DNA from 3 places in the Syntrophobacter fumaroxidans MPOB genome. Region 3 is predicted to be linked to each of the others. Evidence: riboswitches for the same ligand, from Rfam matches in the RefSeq annotation. Region 3 holds a riboswitch; each other region holds the start of a gene.
The links. A riboswitch is a leader RNA that binds a small molecule or an ion and turns the genes downstream of it on or off. The one in region 3 is predicted to bind cobalamin.
Positions count from the first base shown of each region.

Region 1: it holds a riboswitch for cobalamin, as region 3 does, so the genes downstream of both, SFUM_RS14210 (TonB-dependent receptor plug domain-containing protein) here and cbpB (peptide-modifying radical SAM enzyme CbpB) in region 3, are expected to answer to the same signal.
Region 2: it holds a riboswitch for cobalamin, as region 3 does, so the genes downstream of both, SFUM_RS11055 (precorrin-8X methylmutase) here and cbpB (peptide-modifying radical SAM enzyme CbpB) in region 3, are expected to answer to the same signal.

Region 1 is NC_008554.1:3,384,549-3,390,446, forward strand. It holds gene SFUM_RS21905 (adenosylcobinamide amidohydrolase) at 1-2,027, opposite strand, end outside; gene SFUM_RS14210 (TonB-dependent receptor plug domain-containing protein) at 2,542-4,647, opposite strand; cobalamin riboswitch at 4,682-4,853, opposite strand; gene SFUM_RS14220 (sirohydrochlorin cobaltochelatase) at 5,010-5,891, opposite strand.
Region 2 is NC_008554.1:2,608,744-2,614,641, reverse strand. It holds gene SFUM_RS11060 (UPF0182 family protein) at 1-2,287, opposite strand, end outside; cobalamin riboswitch at 2,569-2,762, shown strand; gene SFUM_RS11055 (precorrin-8X methylmutase) at 3,020-3,694, shown strand; gene cobI (precorrin-2 C(20)-methyltransferase) at 3,707-4,426, shown strand; gene SFUM_RS11045 (FecCD family ABC transporter permease) at 4,453-5,526, shown strand; gene SFUM_RS11040 (ABC transporter ATP-binding protein) at 5,523-5,898, shown strand, end outside.
Region 3 is NC_008554.1:3,031,537-3,037,434, reverse strand. It holds gene sbtM (thio(seleno)oxazole modification radical SAM maturase SbtM) at 1-1,248, shown strand, start outside; cobalamin riboswitch at 1,637-1,823, shown strand; gene cbpB (peptide-modifying radical SAM enzyme CbpB) at 2,041-3,453, shown strand; gene SFUM_RS12690 (efflux RND transporter periplasmic adaptor subunit) at 4,065-5,162, shown strand; gene SFUM_RS12685 (PP2C family protein-serine/threonine phosphatase) at 5,265-5,898, shown strand, end outside.

The DNA of each region.
Region 1 (5,898 bases), 350 kb from region 3:
TCCGCCTTTGAGAGCAGTCCGTTCAGCAAGGCGTCGAGGGCCATCCCGACAACCGGCGGGATGGTCTCCGACCTCTTCCGATCGATCCACCGAACGTTGCGGTCTCCGGCAATTTCCTGCGCCACACCGAGGCAGTATGTCTTGAAGAGTCCCGGGTCCTCGACTTGACCTCTCTCAAAGGCATCGCTCAGAGCAAAAACCGATTCCAGAAAGGAAGCGAAACGGGGTTGCAGCAAAAGATTTTCCATTTGCCCAAGGATGTTGTCCGAAACATCCCTGTCGGAGCAGGCGCCGCATTCCCGGGTGAGCCCGTGCAGGTCGATGTTTCTTTCCCTCAGTCTCCGAAAGACGTTCCGATGATTGGTTATTCCGTTCTGCCGTTCGACGGCGTTCTTGACTCCCGCATATACGGCCTTCGCAATGAGCTCGCCCATCCTGCAATGGCCCCCCGTGTTGTCGATGCGCCCGCCCCTGCCCTCCACCACGAGCACCTCATCCGTTCCCGTCCCCGTCGCCTGCAGAAACCTCGGTCCGGCGGCGCTCCGGATGTCCAGGTCTTGCATCGCCGCCGTCTTGGCCTCCGTTGCCGTGATGATCGCCCGGCTCATTGCCCTGGGGGTGAGCCTCTTATTGGTGAGGAGGAGCACGTTGACGGTTCCCGGTTCATAAAACAGCCCCTCGTCGGCGGACATGCGAATCGCATTGCTCTCCACGCCGGCAGTCACCAGGGCGTAAACCTGAAGGTCCTTGAACTGCGCCTTCTGCACGGAAAGGTTTTGCATGTCCGCACCGGTAAAGAGGAAGCAGCTTGTCCCGGGAGGGCTGCCAATCACTTGCAGGGTGTGATTCTTCCACTGCTCGAACCCGAGCCTGTGCCCGACGCTCCAGCATGGAGGCGGGAAGTAGTGGTTTCCCACGGCGCGAATTCCCCTGCGTTCACCCTCGAGGGTCGACGTCACCCGCTGGGGTTCGATGAATTCAATGAGGAGCGTCTTGTTGGGAAAGTCGAAAATGGTGGTTTCCACTATTCGCGCGGATCGAACATAATCGAGCGGGAGCTCCACGGGCCTGGTTCCGATGCGTTTTTCCCGCAGGACCCGGTTGCGCTCCATGGCGAATGCATCGTCGTAGACCGTTGAAGCAAGCCATGCGACGAAGTCGGCCGATCGAACCGAGGAACGGCACGTCAAGTCGCACGGGAAGGAGAGGATCTTCCCCTTGCGCACCGCCTCCACTTCGTTCCAGCCCGGTTGCGACAGGAATTTCGCGGCGGTCTCGCGGTCCGCGCCGCAACCATAGACCGCTTGGGGATTGAAGCGTTTCCACTCTTCCACGGTCATCTCTACAACGTTTCCGTGTTTGCCGAGGCGGGGAGGAATGCCCCCCGCCGCGCGAATGAAATCGTTCTGGAAGGAATCGTCTCCCGGGGTCGTTATGCGGTTGTGGCTGATCCCCATGAACCGGACGACTCTTTTGCGCGCGTTCCCGGGAATCCGCTCGATCTTTCGCTCAACGAGCCGCAGCTTCCCGTGCAGCTCGAGGATCACCTCCTCGGCCGTCGCCTTCTTGTCGAAAATCTCGCCCAGAAGCCGGATGTTACGGTAGAGGTCGGAAATGGAACGGGACTCCAGCTCGAGCACGGGGAACGGATGCCCCCGGAATTCTGCCTGAACCGTTCGATGTATGGACGAGACCAGGACGAGATCCGGATCGAGAGACATCATGCGGATCGGGGATGGGGTGAGAAAGCCGCCGACGATTGTCTTCCCGTTGGCTTCCGCCAAGCGGGTATCGTGAAACGTGATGCCCTGAAGACACTCTCCGGCTCCCAGTCGGAGTATGATCTCGGTGAGGGCGGGCACGAGGGAGATGACCCTTTTGGGCCGTTGCGGCAATGTGACGTGGTTGCCGCCGGAATCGACGAAGCCGGCCGGCTGAGCGGCCAAGGGGGCGGCACCTCCAAACAGGGCCGGCAGCAGAAAGATTCCCAGGAATGCAAGCTTACGAGATCGTCGGATTGTTCTCATGCGGACACCTCTCGGTGGTGAAAGCCGGACTCCGGTGTTTTCGGCTGCCTGCGGCGAAACCCGGGAGCCGCGAGCGCTTTCAAAGGGTCGTTTCACACGTCGGTTGCAGATTCATCACGGCGCCGAACGCTGGGGCAAGGGCGTCAAAACCGTGGGCTGCGCTACGTCGAAACCGCCCCCGGTCGCTCGTAAACGCTGGCTACACATAGTTCCTGCCCCTGGAGCGTTAAAACCGTGGGCTGCGCTGCCGCGCATCCCACCCTACGCGGCTGCCCGACCGTGCAAGTCCGTAGGGTGGGCACGGTTTCACCCTGCCCACGTCGGGCCGGGAGCCTCCCCACCCTGCCCACGTCGGGCCGGGAACCTCCCCCCGGGCCGATGGCCCGGCCGGGAGGGAACACCCGCCCACGATCGGGCGGAGCCTCGTGCACCCTTATGCTCGACCAGGCCCACCATGGGCGAATCACGGCGGCCCGGAAAAACACCCTGGGCCGCCGTGTTCTAATGGGGAGGCCTAGAAGCGGGCCTCCATGCCTCCACGGATGGTTCGCCCCGGCATGGGGTATCCGTCCACGAAGCAATAGTCCCGGTCGGTCAGGTTTTCCGTGACGAGGAAAAGCTCGAAATGCTTCACGGGCCGAAAGGCAAGCCGAGCGGCCAGGACCACGAAGCCTCCCTTATCCACGGCGGTGCCGTAGGTGGGAGACGTCCAGTCGAAATCCTGCTGTTTCTCGGCTCCGGTGTAGAAGCCGCTGAATATGAAGTTGACCTTGCGGTTGATGTTCACTTCAATACCGCCGGTGACATCCCATAAAGGCACATAGGGAACCGAATCCGATTTCAGAAGCTTGGCATAGGCGGCGTCTTCGAGTTTGCGTTGAGTGTAGTATACGAAATTCAGGAAGGGCCTGACGCTCAGTTCATGACCGTGGAACGCGAGGGAGTGTTTGTAGCCGACATTGCCCTCGATTGCGGAAAAGACGGCACCTTCAACGTTCTTGTAGGTTGTCCAGGTGCAGTCGCCGTCGACGCAGGCCGGAAACCCGCCCGAGATCCTGTCGGTGTAGTCGGTGTAAAAAAAGCCGATTCCCCCCTTCCAGCCCGCGTAGTCAAAGTCGAGCCCCGCTTCGTAGGTGATGGTCGATTCGGGTTCCAGGTCGGGGTTCCCGACGATTTTCATCCACGTGCCGGCCTGGTACCGTCCCGCGAGCTCGTCCGCGGCGGGGATGCGGAAGGCGGTTCCGACGGCCCCGCGAGCGGTCAGCCAGTCGAGAAAAGCGTACGTGAGCCCGGTGCGCCAGCTCACATGGCCGAACTGTTCGCTCGTCGGATTCACCTGCAGTCCTTCGGTGGGAAGGAGGTCTTCCTGGAAGATGTCATAGCGGACCCCCGCAAGAAAGGTGAATTTGTTCCAGTTGATTTTCTCCTCCGCAAAAAACGCGTAGTTGTCGTACCGGCTGTCCGGACTCCATGGAGAGCCGGCCGGCTTCGTGAACGAGTTGACGTCGATTCCGTCCCAATCGAAGCCCAGCAGCAGCCGGCCTGCGGAGAAAGTGGGCAGACTGAACTGGCTGCGGACTCCCTGAGTCCTGGTTTCGGTGGTCGCCGATGAGTAGCCGTAGGTCAGGGCCGGGTAGTTCCACCTGTTGCTGTCGAAAACGTTGTAGTAGCTCAAGTGCCAGTTCATTCCCCAGTCCGGAAGAGCGCCGTCGTAGTCCACCGACCCGTAACCCCGTTCGATGTCCTTGTTGTCTATGCGATTGGGTGAAGAGTAGTCCGGATTCGGAGTCCCCACATCCCAGGCCTCGAAGTAGTTTCCCACCGCGAAAAGGGTGTGGTCCGGATGTGGGGCGGCAAACAGGCTGGCTGAATAGGCCTGATCGTTGTACCCGGTGTTGACGACCGTGTTCCCGTTTCCCCTGTCGTAATCGCCCCTGGAGATGGTCCGTCCCGTGACGGAAACTCCGAGGCGGTTGTCGAAGAAACCACCCGAAAAACCGGCGCGACCTTTCACGTATTCCGCGCTTCCAAACTCGAATGCCCCGTTTCCGGTGGGTTCTCCCTTGCCTTTGCGCGTGATGACGTTCACCACGCCGCCCATCGCCGCCGAACCGTAGACGACGGACCCCGGGCCCCGCACGATCTCTATCCGTTCGACGTTTTCCACCGGAATGACCGCGATGTTTCCCGTTCCTGCCCGGTGTCCGTCGATGAGCAGCAGTACGTGCCCCTTGATGTCCGTGCCCGTGGTGTCTGTCCGGAAGCCCCGGATGCTCACGGATGAGAGTGCGCCGGGGTATTTCTGGAAATGCTCGGGAAGAAATTCGGTGAGGAGCTCGGAGAGATCATCGGCATGGGATTCCGCGATCTGTTTTCTGGAAATCACCTGGACGGGAACGGGAAGGTCCTTTGCCGGGATGGGCAGCCGGGTTGCCGTGACCACGAGCTCCTCGAGTCGGGTTTGATTGGCGTCATCGGTTGCGGATGTGCTTCCAGGCTGCATTTCCGCTTGAGACACGGCGGTTCGTGGAGTTTGGGAAAGCGATTCTTCAGCGGTGGCGGTGAAAAGGACAAGAAACGTCAATCCGGCGAGAGCCCATGTACATACGGCATGCTTCATCGTGCAGACTCCTATCTCCCCCTCGGGAATATGAGTGAAATTCCTGCATCGCTCAGGTCTCCTGGCTCTCGTTCATCCTACTCACCGCGCCTTCCCGGCAAGCTTCGTGCCTCCCAGTGGCATTCCGCGGTTTTCGTCCCGATTACAGTCGCGGGGCGGCGGAAGACTTGCACTCCCTTCCGCTGAAGCGATGCGTCATTTTACGTACCTGTCGGCTGGTGAGCTCCTTGTTCACGTTCTGCATCAAGTCGTGATCCCGGGGTTGCTGTTCCGAGCGCTTGCGAGGATCGTCGAGCTGCGTCAATGAAGGCCGGCCTCCCATCGCTCGGCACGGTTCTTCCGTGCGGTTTTGAACCCTGGAATCAAAGCCCAGTGTAGACGGCGCGCAAATGATCCATCCACACGTCCACGATCTCGGGATACTCTCCCGTACCCTTCATGACGATCTCGCAATGATGGCCTTTGCCTTTGAGAATCGATTTCCAGCTGTCCGGTTCATCGCCGGCCATGTCGTTCATGGCGTGATCTCCGGCGACCAGCATGAACGGCATCAGGTACACTTTCCCGCTCTTGCTTTTCGCGATCTTCGGCATCACATCCTGCAGGGACGGATAGCCGGAAACGGTGGCCAGGCGCACGTTGGGATCGAGCTCAGTGAAAGCCTGGTTCAGCGCGGAGTATAGGGCGTCGGCCGGATGCTTTTCAGAGCCGTGTCCCATGAGGAGAACCGTTTCTTCGGGTTTTCTTTCCCGGGGGACATGCCCGATCACGGCCTTTGCCACACGAACCATGTCGTCGTGGGAAGAGAGGAGCGGAGGAGCGACCGCCACTTTCTTGAAACCTCCCGCCATCTGTTCGAACAGGCGGGAATTCCGATACAGGTCATGGAATTCCTCACCCGGGATGGTGTGCAGCGAAAGGATCGCAACATGGGTGTAGTGTTCGTCCATGAGTTTTGCCAGGGCCACTTCGGGAGAGTCCAGAACCTTCCCTTGCCTGGCGAGCTTGGCGCGGACGATGCTCGATGTGTATCCCCAACGGATCTCCGTATTCCTGAATTCTTTTCTCACCCGTTGATCGATTCCGTCGAAGACCTTCTGCGCTTCGGGAACCGTGGTCCCGAAGGCCACAATCAGGATTGCTTTCTTGTCGGCCTGCTTTTCACCGTGTGCCGCAAAACTGTGCGAAGCGAGCAACACGGCAAAGACCATCAGGCCAAAAACCACATTAAACCGTCTGTTCATCCCTTTT
Region 2 (5,898 bases), 420 kb from region 3:
CGTAGATCAGTTCGCCCTTTGGGAAGTTGTAGACGATGATCTTTCCGTAATGGGGCGGGTCGGAGCCGGCCAGCGCCAGCGCCCTGAGATTGTCGCGTCCTTTGGGGCTCATGGGTGCGAGCAGAAGGAAATCGAAGCGGCTCGGATCGATGAGATCCAGTGTCACGTAGTAAGGCTTGATGGTCACTGGAGTCCTGTCCTGGAAAGTCTTGGCGGGTTCCCACATGTCTTCCTGCTGGTAGTAGACTTCCGGATCGGTTTGCTGATACTTTGCGTAGATGTTCATCTGGATTTCGAAAATGTCCTGCGGATAACGGACCTGGGCCTTGAGCTCGGGCGGCATCTGGTCGGCATTTCTGAACACTCCCGGATAGATCCTCGAATAGGCGCGCACAATGGGATCGCCGGGCTCGAATACGTAATATTCCACCTTTCCGCTGAATGCGTCCACGACGATCTTCACGGAGTTGCGAATGTAGTTGAACCTGTCCCTGCCCCACAGTGTGGGAGTGGCCCCGGGGTAGAATTCCGAAGTCGTATAGGCATCCTGGATCCAGTAGAGCTTGCCGGGTGTCACCACCGCATAGGGATCTCCGTCCAGAAGGAGGAAGGGCGTGAGGACCCGGATCCGTTCGAGGAGATTTCTGCGAAAGAGTATCTTGCTGTCCGGAGTTGTCTTGGTGGTGAACAGGAGGTTGCGGTCTCCGAAGTGATAGGCGAAGAGGATCCTTCTGAGAAAGGACGACAGGGGAACGCCGTCCTCGGCCTTGTAGCTCACCATGGTGTTGCTGTTTCCTTTCGGGTAGTCGATTTCCCCGGCGTCGTTGGGCGCGATGACGTAGGTGTAGGAACCCAGTCCGATGTAGACCCCCGGTTGTTCGATCCTGAAGCCGTATTCGGACTCGGGGGGAATCCCCTTGATGAACCAAGTCATGGGTTCGTCCCCGCCCTGGCTGGCCGGCGTCATGACCGCGCCGTAGCCGTGGGTGTAGGACAGGTGTTCATTCACCCAGTTGCGGGCCGCTTCGGGAATGAGCGTATAATCGAGCTCGCGCACGCTGAGGAAAACCTGCTGAGGCATCCCGTTGACCGTGTACCGCGCCACATCCACGCTGGGAAAGGTATAGTAGGTGCGCAGCTGCTGGAGCTGCTTGTAGACGTCGTCCAGGAGCTCCCCGTCCCAGACGGGAATATTCCTCAATTGCGCCTTGACCTTCGGCGACGCGACATCGGCCGCAGTGCGGGCCGGGGTGAAATCGCGCGTCTGGACCGTGTTGAGGTTGTATGCGGAGAGAGTGGCTTTGATGTTATTGACGATGAAGTCTCTCTCCCGTGAAACCTCATTGGGTTTCACCACGAGTTTTTCCACGGTCGCCGGCAGGAACGCGGAATAGCGCAGGCCCAGGACGAGCACGAATCCCACGGCGAAGACGACCAGCGGTTTCAGCCCCTTGCGGGTCTGGATGAATGCGATCATTGAGAAGGCGGTTCCCATGAGGAAGAAAAGGGTCAACCAGATGAGCGCCCAAATGACGTACATTTCGACGAAACCGCCCCCGTAAAACAGAGGCATGTGCGCCTCGCTGTAGAGGAGCTCGTAGCGCTGCAAAACGTAGTCCCAGGTCTCGATGAGAAAAATCAGGAGAATGAGAATGCTCAGATGCAGCCTGGCCCCCGCGGGAATGGGTTGCTCCTGCCGGGCGAGGAGCCGGCGCTCGAGCAGGTAGAGCGCCACCAGGCCAACGAGCAGCAGCACGAAGGCGATGAGCAGCCGGCGCTGGACAAGCGTATAGATGGGATAAGAAAACAGGTAGTAGCTGATGTCCTTGCCGTAAACCGGGTCCGGCACACCCGTCTTCGGTCCCGCCACGTACAGCAGAAAGGCTTCCCACTTCTCGAATATCGGCAGGGCGATAATGACGGCCAGGATAAGCGACAAGGGGGTGTAGACCCAGAGCGACCCGGACCTGAACATCCGGACGACGTTCAAGTACCGGTCGAGCGCGGCGATCCTGAACTTCGACGGGGCGGGCGGCACATTCCCCACGTATCGCGAAGCCACCCAGAAATTGAGAAAAAAAATCAGGAAAAACAAGAGGGTGACCGCTCCGAAGACGATGTAACGGTAGAGGAGCCGCAGCCAGTAGTAAAGCCCGTACCCGAGGGAATCGAACCACCAGATGTTGATCAGGTAGTCGACCGAAGCAAGGCTGGACAGGATAACAACAGCCGAGATGCCCAAAATGCCGATCAGGATGATGAGAGGCCAGCGTGCCCAACGATTCATTTGCGACTCCTTTGGCACCGGTGAGGGAGAAACCCTAATGATGCGATCGATGACTCCCGGAAAAATTGAGGAATTGAACCATATCGAACGCATCGGGTCAAAGATTTTCGCAGCCGTTTCCAGTGCATCCCCGCCGTGCTTCGAGCATTTGCGTTGACGCCGGCCGGCAAATGCGATAGACAGTGCATGAAGGGTCGTGCGGCGGCGTGGCCGTTGACCGTGCGCCGGGTTTTTCTCCATCGGGTTCATCCGCTGGAACAGGTAGAAGATAATCAGTTCTTTGAAATTATACAGGCACAGGTATCCAATATTGGGGATTCAAAAGGGAAGACGGTGAGATGCCGTCGCGGTCCCGCCGCTGTAAACGGGGACGAAAACCGCCGGTTTGCCACTGGTCCGGAATCAACGGGCCGGGAAGGCGTGGTGAGTAGGCTGATCCGTGAGCCAGAAAACCTGCCTGCGCCTCAGGGGTTCTCAGGGCCGGAATGGAACGGCATTCCGTGGGGAACGCGGTATTCCCTGATGAGAAAAGGATCAAGTCGAGCTGGGTGCAGTCCTTGAAACTCCGCAAGAAAAGGGGTTTTGAGGACTTTTTTTATTTGATCGCCCTCGACACGCCTTCGGGTACCGGGCGTGACGATGCCAAGGGGTTGTACGTGAAGCGTCGGGTTTGCGCCCGCGTGGTCGTGTCGCGTTCACCAGGTCGGCGGGCGTCGGGGTCGGAGAGATGCAATGGCTTTGAACGAGCTCATGGGTTCAACGGAGGATCGGCCGGGATTGGTGGAAGCGGGGCGCTCCATCGAGATGGAGAGTTTCCGCATCATCGATGCCGAAATGGGGGAGCATCCTTTTCCCGAGGACCAGTGGCAGGTGGTGCGTCGAGTGATCCACACCACGGGCGATTTCGATTATGCCCGGCAGATTCGGTTTCATCCCCGGGCTGTGGCCTCGGGGGTGGCGGCTTTGACACGGGGCGCTTCCATTTTCGCCGATACGCGCATGATTGCCGTGGGGCTGTCGCCGTGGCGATTGCAGTGGTACGGGAATGAGGCGGTGGTTCCGGCACTCCACCCGGAAAGCCGGATACGGGCCGAAGAACAGGGGGTCACGCGTTCGGTTGCCGCATTCAGGGGCGTTTCCGACCAGTTGAACGGCGCCGTCGTGGCCATCGGGAACGCACCCACCGCGCTGCTCGAGGTGCTCCGTCTGATTCGTGAAGACGGCGTGCGCCCCGCGCTGGTGATCGGTGTCCCGGTGGGATTCGTGCAGGCCGCGGAATCCAAGGACCAGCTCCAACGGATGACCGATCAGCCCGCCATCGCCGTTCTCGGCCGCAAGGGAGGAAGTTCGGTGGCGGTGGCCATCCTGCATGCGCTTCTGGAATTGGCCGGAAATGTCAACCAATAAGGATATTCAGCCATGTTCGGCACTCTTTACGGGGTCGGCGTCGGGCCCGGGGATCCGGAACTGCTCACGCTGAAGGCGGTGAAAGTTCTGAAGGAAGCGGCCCATGTTTTTGCCGCTTCCTCGTCCAGCAACGATTACAGCCTGGCGCACGACATCGTGCGGGAGCATCTGCCGCCCGGAACGCCCATCGACCAGCTGGCTTTTCCCATGACATTCGATTCCGAACACCTGGAAAATGCATGGACGGCCAACTGCGAACAGGTGGTCGAGATTCTCAGGCAGGGAAAGAACGTCGCCTTCATCACACTCGGAGATCCGCTCACCTTCAGCACGTTCATCTATCTCATGAGGAAGGTGCGCAGCAGGCTTCCCGATGTCAACGTCGTCGTCGTCCCCGGCATCACCTCCTACCAGGCCGCCGCGGCCTGCGCCAATCTGCCCCTGGCCGAAGGCGAGGAAGCCATCACCATCATATCGGGAGCCAAGGGCGGAACCCGCCTGAACGCGGCGATCGAAACGGCCGACAATGTGGTGCTCATGAAGACATACAAGCAGTTTCCCCAGATCCTGGCGCAGATCGAGGAAAAGGGGCTCGAAGACAAGTGCTGTTTCATCAGCCGCTGCGGGCTTGAGGGCGAGATTGTGGAACGGGACTATCGGAAGATGAGGACGCTCAAACCTCACTATCTCTCACTCATGATCATCAAGAAACGCGGCATGGAACCCCGGTGAAGGGAGGTCGGGAAGATATCCCCGCCATGGAACGAACGGTTCGGCGTCACACGGTGCTGTCGGGTCATTGCGGGATTTCCGTGCTGTGCTGGGCCGGATTTGTCCTCCTGATTGTCGTTGCCGCGTTCCTCGCTTCGGGAATCGGCTCCTTCGAAACGTCCTACCGCACGATATTCCGGCTCTGGATATCCCCCTTTGATTCCGATTCCGCGGCGGGCATCGATGATACGGTGCGATACATCGTTATCAACGTGCGGCTGGCCAGAGTCTGCCTCGCATTCATCGTGGGCGCGGCACTGGCGCTTGCGGGCACCGTCTACCAGGGAGTGCTGCTCAATCCGCTGGCCGACCCTTTCACGCTCGGGGTCTCCACGGGAGCGGCCTTCGGCGCCTCGCTGGCGATTCTTCTGGGACTGGGGGGCATGCAGCTTTCGGGGATCAGCGGCCTGCCCCTGGCGGCCTTTGCCGGAGCGATGCTCGCGCTCTACCTGGTCTATCTGCTGGGGCGCATTGACGGGAGGATCCACGCCACCACGCTGGTGCTTGCGGGGATCATCGTATCCACCTTTCTGTCGGCATGGATCAGCCTCCTCAAGAGTCTGAACGAAGACTCGGTATCCACCATCGTCTTCTGGATCATGGGGAGCCTTTCGGGCAAGAGCTGGACTCATGCCGTCCTGGTGCTGCCATATCTGGTGGCGGGCGGGGCCGGGATACTCATCTTCACCAGGGAGCTCGATATCCTGAGCCTGGGGGACATCCAGGCGCAACATCTCGGCGTCAACGTCCAGAGGGTACGATTCTGGCTGCTCCTGGCCGCTTCGCTGGCGACCGCCGCGGCGGTGGCGGTGAGTGGGATCATCGGGTTCGTCGGGCTTGTTGTGCCGCATCTCGCGCGCCTGGTCGTGGGACCCCGGCACGGGCGACTCATTCCGGCGACCCTGTTGACCGGCGGATTGCTCGTGCTCGTTTCCGACACCATCGCACGAAGCCTGCTGCCGAACGGCGAGGAACTGCCGGTAGGCGTCGTGACGGCGATCCTTGGAGGACCCTTCTTTTGTTACCTGCTGCTGCATCGCAAGAAGTACCTGCAATTGTGATTCGCCTGGACGGGGTGACCTGCGGCTATGCCGGGCAAACGGTGCTCAAGGACCTCTCCTTTCTTGTCCGGCGCGGGGAATTCATCGGCGTGCTGGGGCCGAACGGGGCGGGGAAGTCCACCCTCATGCTGGCGTTGAGCGGTATCGTGCCGGTGCAGTCGGGTTCGATCGAGATCGAAGGGAAACCGCTGGCCCGTCTCAAGACCAGGGAACGGGCCCGCCTGATGGCCGTGGTGGCTCAGGATATCGACCTGCGTTTTCCCTTTCGCTGCGAAGAAGTGGTCCGCATGGGGCGATATCCTCATCAGAAACGCTGGCAGATGGAGAGCCCGGAGGACGAAGCCGCGGTCCGGAGAGCGCTCGGGGCGACGG
Region 3 (5,898 bases):
TTCGTGCTCATCTGGCGGCACCCGGAAAACGGTCGAATCACGGCGCGGCCGGCCCACGACGAAGACCTGATGGCGCTCAAACTCGTTGCGGAGCAGATTCCATCTCGCGAAGCCGCTTCAAGGGCGGGAGTGGCGGTTTACGTGGTGGACGCCCTTCTGGATCATGCGGTGAAAAGAGGCCTGCTCCTGGCTCCGCCTTCGTCCATCAGGCGTGATCCATCCAATTTTCCCGTCCTGCCCTTGACCGGCACCACGGAAGAAGATTTCTCCTCCTGCTCGGTTTTCACCCTTCAGTGGCACATCACGCAGGCGTGTGATCTTCACTGCCGCGACTGCCGTGAACGCGACGGCCGGCCGGAGCTGGAGCTGTCGCAGGCCGTGGGCATTCTCGATGACTTCTACGAATTCTGTCGAAACCGGGGGGTGCGCGGACAGGTCTCTTTCACCGGCGGGAATCCCTTCCTGCATCCACGATTTGGGGAGCTGTATCGTGCGGCGGCCGAACGCGACTTCATCCTCGCCATCCTGGGCAATCCCGTGGAGCGGCGCCGGATCGAGGAACTGGTCGCCATCGAGCGGCCGATTTACTACCAGGTCAGACTGGAGGGACTGCGAGAGCGCAACGATTCCGTCCGCGGTACCGGCCACTTCGACAATGTGTTGGAATTCCTTGAAATACTGCGTGATCTCGATATCTACTCCATGGTCATGCTCACCCTGACCCGTGACAACATGGGTGACATTCTACCGCTTGCCGAGCTGCTGAGGGGATGGGCGGACCTGTTCACTTTCATACGTCTGAGTCGATCCGAGGACGGACCGAATCCGGACCTGCCGGCTCTCGAGGACTTCGCCGCATTTCTGGAGGCCTTTGCGGACGCATCCGAGGACAATCCCACTATCAGCTTCAAGGACAGTCTCCTCAACATCGTTCGGCGCAAGCGGGGCCTTTCCCTCTTCGGAGGCTGCTCCGGGTACGGGTGCGGAGCCGCCTTCAACTCCATTGCCGTCCTTGCGGACGGGGAAACGCATGCCTGCCGCAACTTCCCATCCCGGATCGGAAATGTGGTCCGTGACGGCATTGCCTCCGTCTACGATTCCAGGGAAGCTCGTCGGTACCGGGAGGGGTCCGGCGCCTGCCGGTCCTGTGCCCTCAGACCCGCCTGCGGAGGCTGCCTCGCGGTCTCCCACAGCTTCGGACTGGATATTTTCCGCGAGCGCGATCCTTTTTGCTTCCTCGATGATTGATGCTTCCACGCAAGCCGGGCCGAGTGATCCGGCCCCCCCCGCTGAGGCGGTTGAAGCCGTAACCGGCGAGGTGTTCGTCAAGAAAAGCCTAAAGCTTGAAGGAACCGGTGGGAGAGCTCCGTTCCGCTCCGATGCCGATTACCTGGAAAACAAATCCCCGGGTGAGTCTGTTTTCATGCTTCGCGGGTGTCGCAGGGGGCATGGATAATTGCGTTCGAAATCGCTCAACACCGGCTCGCCGGATTGCGCGGCGGACGTGCCATGCCGTGTCCCCGGGCCAAACCGATCGTTCGCGGCCGCGACCGGATGAATCCGCGACCGGCCGTGCAAGCCTCTTGAAAACGCTTGACAACGGTCGACTTCTTTGGGCAATGTACAAGACGCAGTTCAGAATCCGTCGTTTTCCTGCATCCCGGAACACGGTGAAATTCCGTGACGGTCCCGCCGCTGTGATCGGGGATGGGGATTTGCCCTGAGCGAAGGCTCGGTCACTTTCGGGGTCCACCTCGAAGGGAAGGCCGCGAATCCCCAGTTGATCCGAGAGTCAGAAGACCTGCAGGAGAGCCTGGACGGGGTCCGGATGGTAAAGGGAACCCGGAAAGCCATGCGCGAGAGCGCGGCTTGTCCGGGTTTTTTTATTGGAGCGCGCCGTACAAACCGTGAAAGGAGCAAAACATGACGAAAGAACCCCGTATCATTTCTTACCGCCGCCGTTGCCGCAATTCCGCGGGAACGGGTCTGTCCCATTACATTCTGCTCACCCCGGAGACTGCCGGGAAGTAAGGAAAACCCATGAATACCGCACGAGAACACAGTCCTTCGACTCTGTACGCGAACACCGGTTACGGGCCCGGTCTGGCCGTCCTGGATTTCGGCGACCCGAACCGGGTGGCTGTCGTCGAACCGGACCTGGCCTGGTGGGCGCTGGTCGAACGCCATGCCCTCGGCAACGCCCTTGCCGGGGAGCTCGTCGGCGACCTCCGCGCCCGGGCCGATTCCTTCCGGGAGGAAATGGGGCATCTTCGCTTCGGCCTGAAGCCTTCGGCCGTTTACTTCAACCCGACGGACCGGTGCAACTTCAACTGCAGCTATTGCTACCTGCCGGAGGAGTTGCGTCGCAACGGGAAGACCATGACGCCGGAGGAGGTCTGCTCGGCCCTGGAACGCCTCAAGTCCTGGTTTTGCGGGATCATGCCTGCGGGCGCGCGGCCCCAGCTGATCTTCCACGGAAGCGAACCGCTGATGGCGAAGGAAGCGATTTTCGCCGGAATGGAAAGGTTCCGCGATGACTTCACCTTCGGCATCCAGAGCAACGGGATGCTGCTGGACGACGAGGCCATAGCCTTCCTGAAGGATCACGGCGTCGGCATCGGGGTTTCGCTCGACGCTCCGACCGCGGACGTGGCGAACCTCACGCGCAGGAACTGGAGCGGAACGGGCGGGTTCGAGCGGGTCTCGGAGGTGATCGAGAAGCTGGCATCTTATCCGGCCTTCAATGTGATCACAACGGTGACGCGCGGCAACGTCCACACTTTGCCCGCCATGGTGGATTTCTACCACCAACGGGGCATCGCCACGGTGATGTTCAACCCGGTCCGCTGCACGCAGCAGGGCGGCAGGGACCTCAAACCGTCCGACCGGGTGCTGGCGGAGCGTTTCTGCCGTGCGCTGGACCGTGCGCACGAATTGTACGTCGAGACCGGGCGAAAACTGGTTGTCGCCAATTTTGCCAACGTGCTGGCAGGCATCATCGGCCCGACGGGACGGCGGCTCATGTGCGACATTTCGCCCTGTGGAGGCGGTCGGTGCTTTTTCGCCGTATCGGCGCAGGGCGACGTGTTCCCGTGCAGTGAGTTCATTGGTTTTCAAGAGTTCAAGGGCGGCAATCTCTTCCGGGATGATCTGTCCGGCATTCTCGAGAGCGCTCCCTTTCGGGCCGTTACCGGGAGGAAGGTGGAGGAAATCGTGCCGTGCGCCGGGTGCGCGATCAGGCATTTCTGCGGCGCGCCCTGCCCGGCGGAAGTCAAGGCGGTTTCCGGCACGCTGAACGCTCCGAGTCCCTATTGCGCGTTTTACGAGGAACAGGTGCGTTACGCCTTCCGCGTGATCGCGGCACAACGCGAGGACGCCTACCTTTGGGGCGGCTGGAGGGACGAGACGGAAGAGACGTTCAACTGTATGGTGTCCAAACAAGCGCCGGCCTGATGCCGATTCGCGTTCAAGATCGCACCGCACCCGCGAGGCATCGAGACTGATTCACCTGGGAATCCGTTTTCCAGGTGGGCCGGTATGAAACGGTGCGCTCCATCTGTTCAGCTTTTCGTGCAAGCGCCGGACGGGCCGACGACGAGGCCCCGTCCGGTCCCCTTCCGACCTTCCTCCGGAGTCGTTCGCCCGCTGCTGCCCGAGTTGTGTGCGTCAAGTTCCGCAATCCGGTCACGGCAAGTCGGGTGATCCAAGCCGCGAAAAGCTGCCGGGAACGGGTCCGACCGCAACCCGCTGCAGTGCCCCCCGCTCCCCCTCTCTTCGACCCCCAACGTCAAAAGGAACGCCCCTGCCGCAATCGAACGAAATCTCCGGCTGACGGCAGTGCGGTGTGTCCCCGGCGCCGACAGCGGACGGCGGCTCCGGGCCGGAATACTCGAAGGTCTTTCCGGTTCGAGCGAGTACGGCATTGCACAACGGCGGACATCAGGATATATGAAGCCATTCACACAGTGGAGGGGCAGCGGATGGCCGCCCCCGGTGCATATCGCGTAAAATGCCGGATATGCGTCGAACTGACTGGCATGTTGAAATATCCTGATGAGGTGATTATGCCGTCAAGGGCACTGCTCCTGTCGATCACTCTTCTTTTTCTCGTCTCGACCTCATGTCGGGATTCGGAGCAGTCTGCCGGGAAAACCGGACAGGTGCCGGATGTCGTTTCCGTGCGCGTGCAGACCGTTCAAAAGAGCAGGCGGGCATCCGTTTTCAATGCCGGCGGCACTGTGGAAGCAAGAGAAAAGGTGGACCTTGCGTTCAGGGTTCCCGGTAAGGTGGTCCAAGTGCACTTCAAGGAAGGCGATGCGGTGAGGGCGCAACAGGTCGTTGCCGAGCTCAACGCGGTGCCGTTCAAACAGGCCGTCGACGCCGCCATCGACAAAAGCGCCGAGGCTCGGGTCAAGGCCACACGGGCTGAGGCCAAGTATCGCCACATGAAACGGCTCTACAAGAAGAAAAGCCTTTCTCCCAGCGATTTCAAGAAGTATGAAACGGCGAGCGAGGCTGCCAAAGCGGCTCTGGTTCGCGCCGAAAGCAGACTCCGGGCGGCCCGCAGACGCTTGACGGAGACTCGGCTCACCAGTCCGATCAAGGGCGTGGTGGTGAGTCGCCGGGTCAAGCCGGAACAAACGGTCGTCGCCGGGTATCCGGTGTTCACCGTTGTGGACATCGATCGTGTGAATGTGAGGGTGACCGTTCCGGAGCAAGAGATCGTTCATTTTCGACAAAATCAATCCGCCAGGGTTCTGATTCCTTCTTTGCCTGGACGGACTTTTCCCGGCGAGGTGAAAATGGTGGGCTTGAGGGAGGATCCCGCAACAGGTGGCTTTCCCCTGAAAATCGAGGTGAACAACCCTAAGCGAATCCTGCGCGACGGGATGAGCGCCGAGGTCTGCATCGAGAATGACAAGACCGTGGATATCCTTACGGTCCCCGGAAAAGCCGTCGTTCGGAACGATCAGGGCGTCGCCGTGGTTTATGTCTGCGTTCCGGAGCAGAAAAAGGTTTTTGCCCGGCCGGTTGAAACGGGTGCGGAGTCGGGCGAGACGATCGAGATCAAGAAGGGCTTGACGGGTGACGAACGGGTTGTGATCGAAGGAGGGGAACATCTCGTCGACGGAGCCGTTGTGAACATTGTGAAGCAGGAATAGTCGGCGGTGGCGTTGAGACCCGCAACCTTGGGCCGCGCCGCAGGCCGGATTGGGGCTGCGGCGTCTGTCGGTAACGCCGGATGACGATCACGGGGGGGTGGCATGGAATCGGGAACACGGGAGCCCGAAGGCCTGCATGCCGCGGAAATGGAGCGGTACCGCGAGCGCATCGATAACCTTAGGGAATGTTTCAGAACATCCGCTCTGATCAATTCGACACTGGAGCTGGACGAGGTTCTCGAAAACATCATGACCACGTCCCGGTCCATCCTGAAGGCGGATGCCTGTAGTCTCATGCTGGTCGACGAAGCCACGGACGAGCTGGTGTTCGCGGTGGCGCAGGGACCAGTGGCCGGGAAACTGAAAGCGGGCTTCCGGTTGCGCAAAGGGGACGGCATTGCGGGCCACGTGTTCCAGACCGGCAAGCCGCTGCTCATCGAAGACGTCTACCGCGACGCCCGGTTTCACCAGGAGTTCGACCGCAAGACCGGCTACCGGACACACTCGATGCTGTGCGTGCCGCTGAAGATCAAGGACCGCGTCATCGGGGTCTCCCAGGTCATCAACCGCCTGGACGGAACGTCCTTTGTGGCGGAGGACGAGGAAACGCTGGGGTTGCTGTGCGATCATGCGGCCATTGCCATCGAGAACGCGCGCATGCACCGGGACCTTTTGCGCAAACAGCAGATGGAGAGCGACCTCGCTTTCGCCACGAGCATTCAGTTGAGTTTCCTGC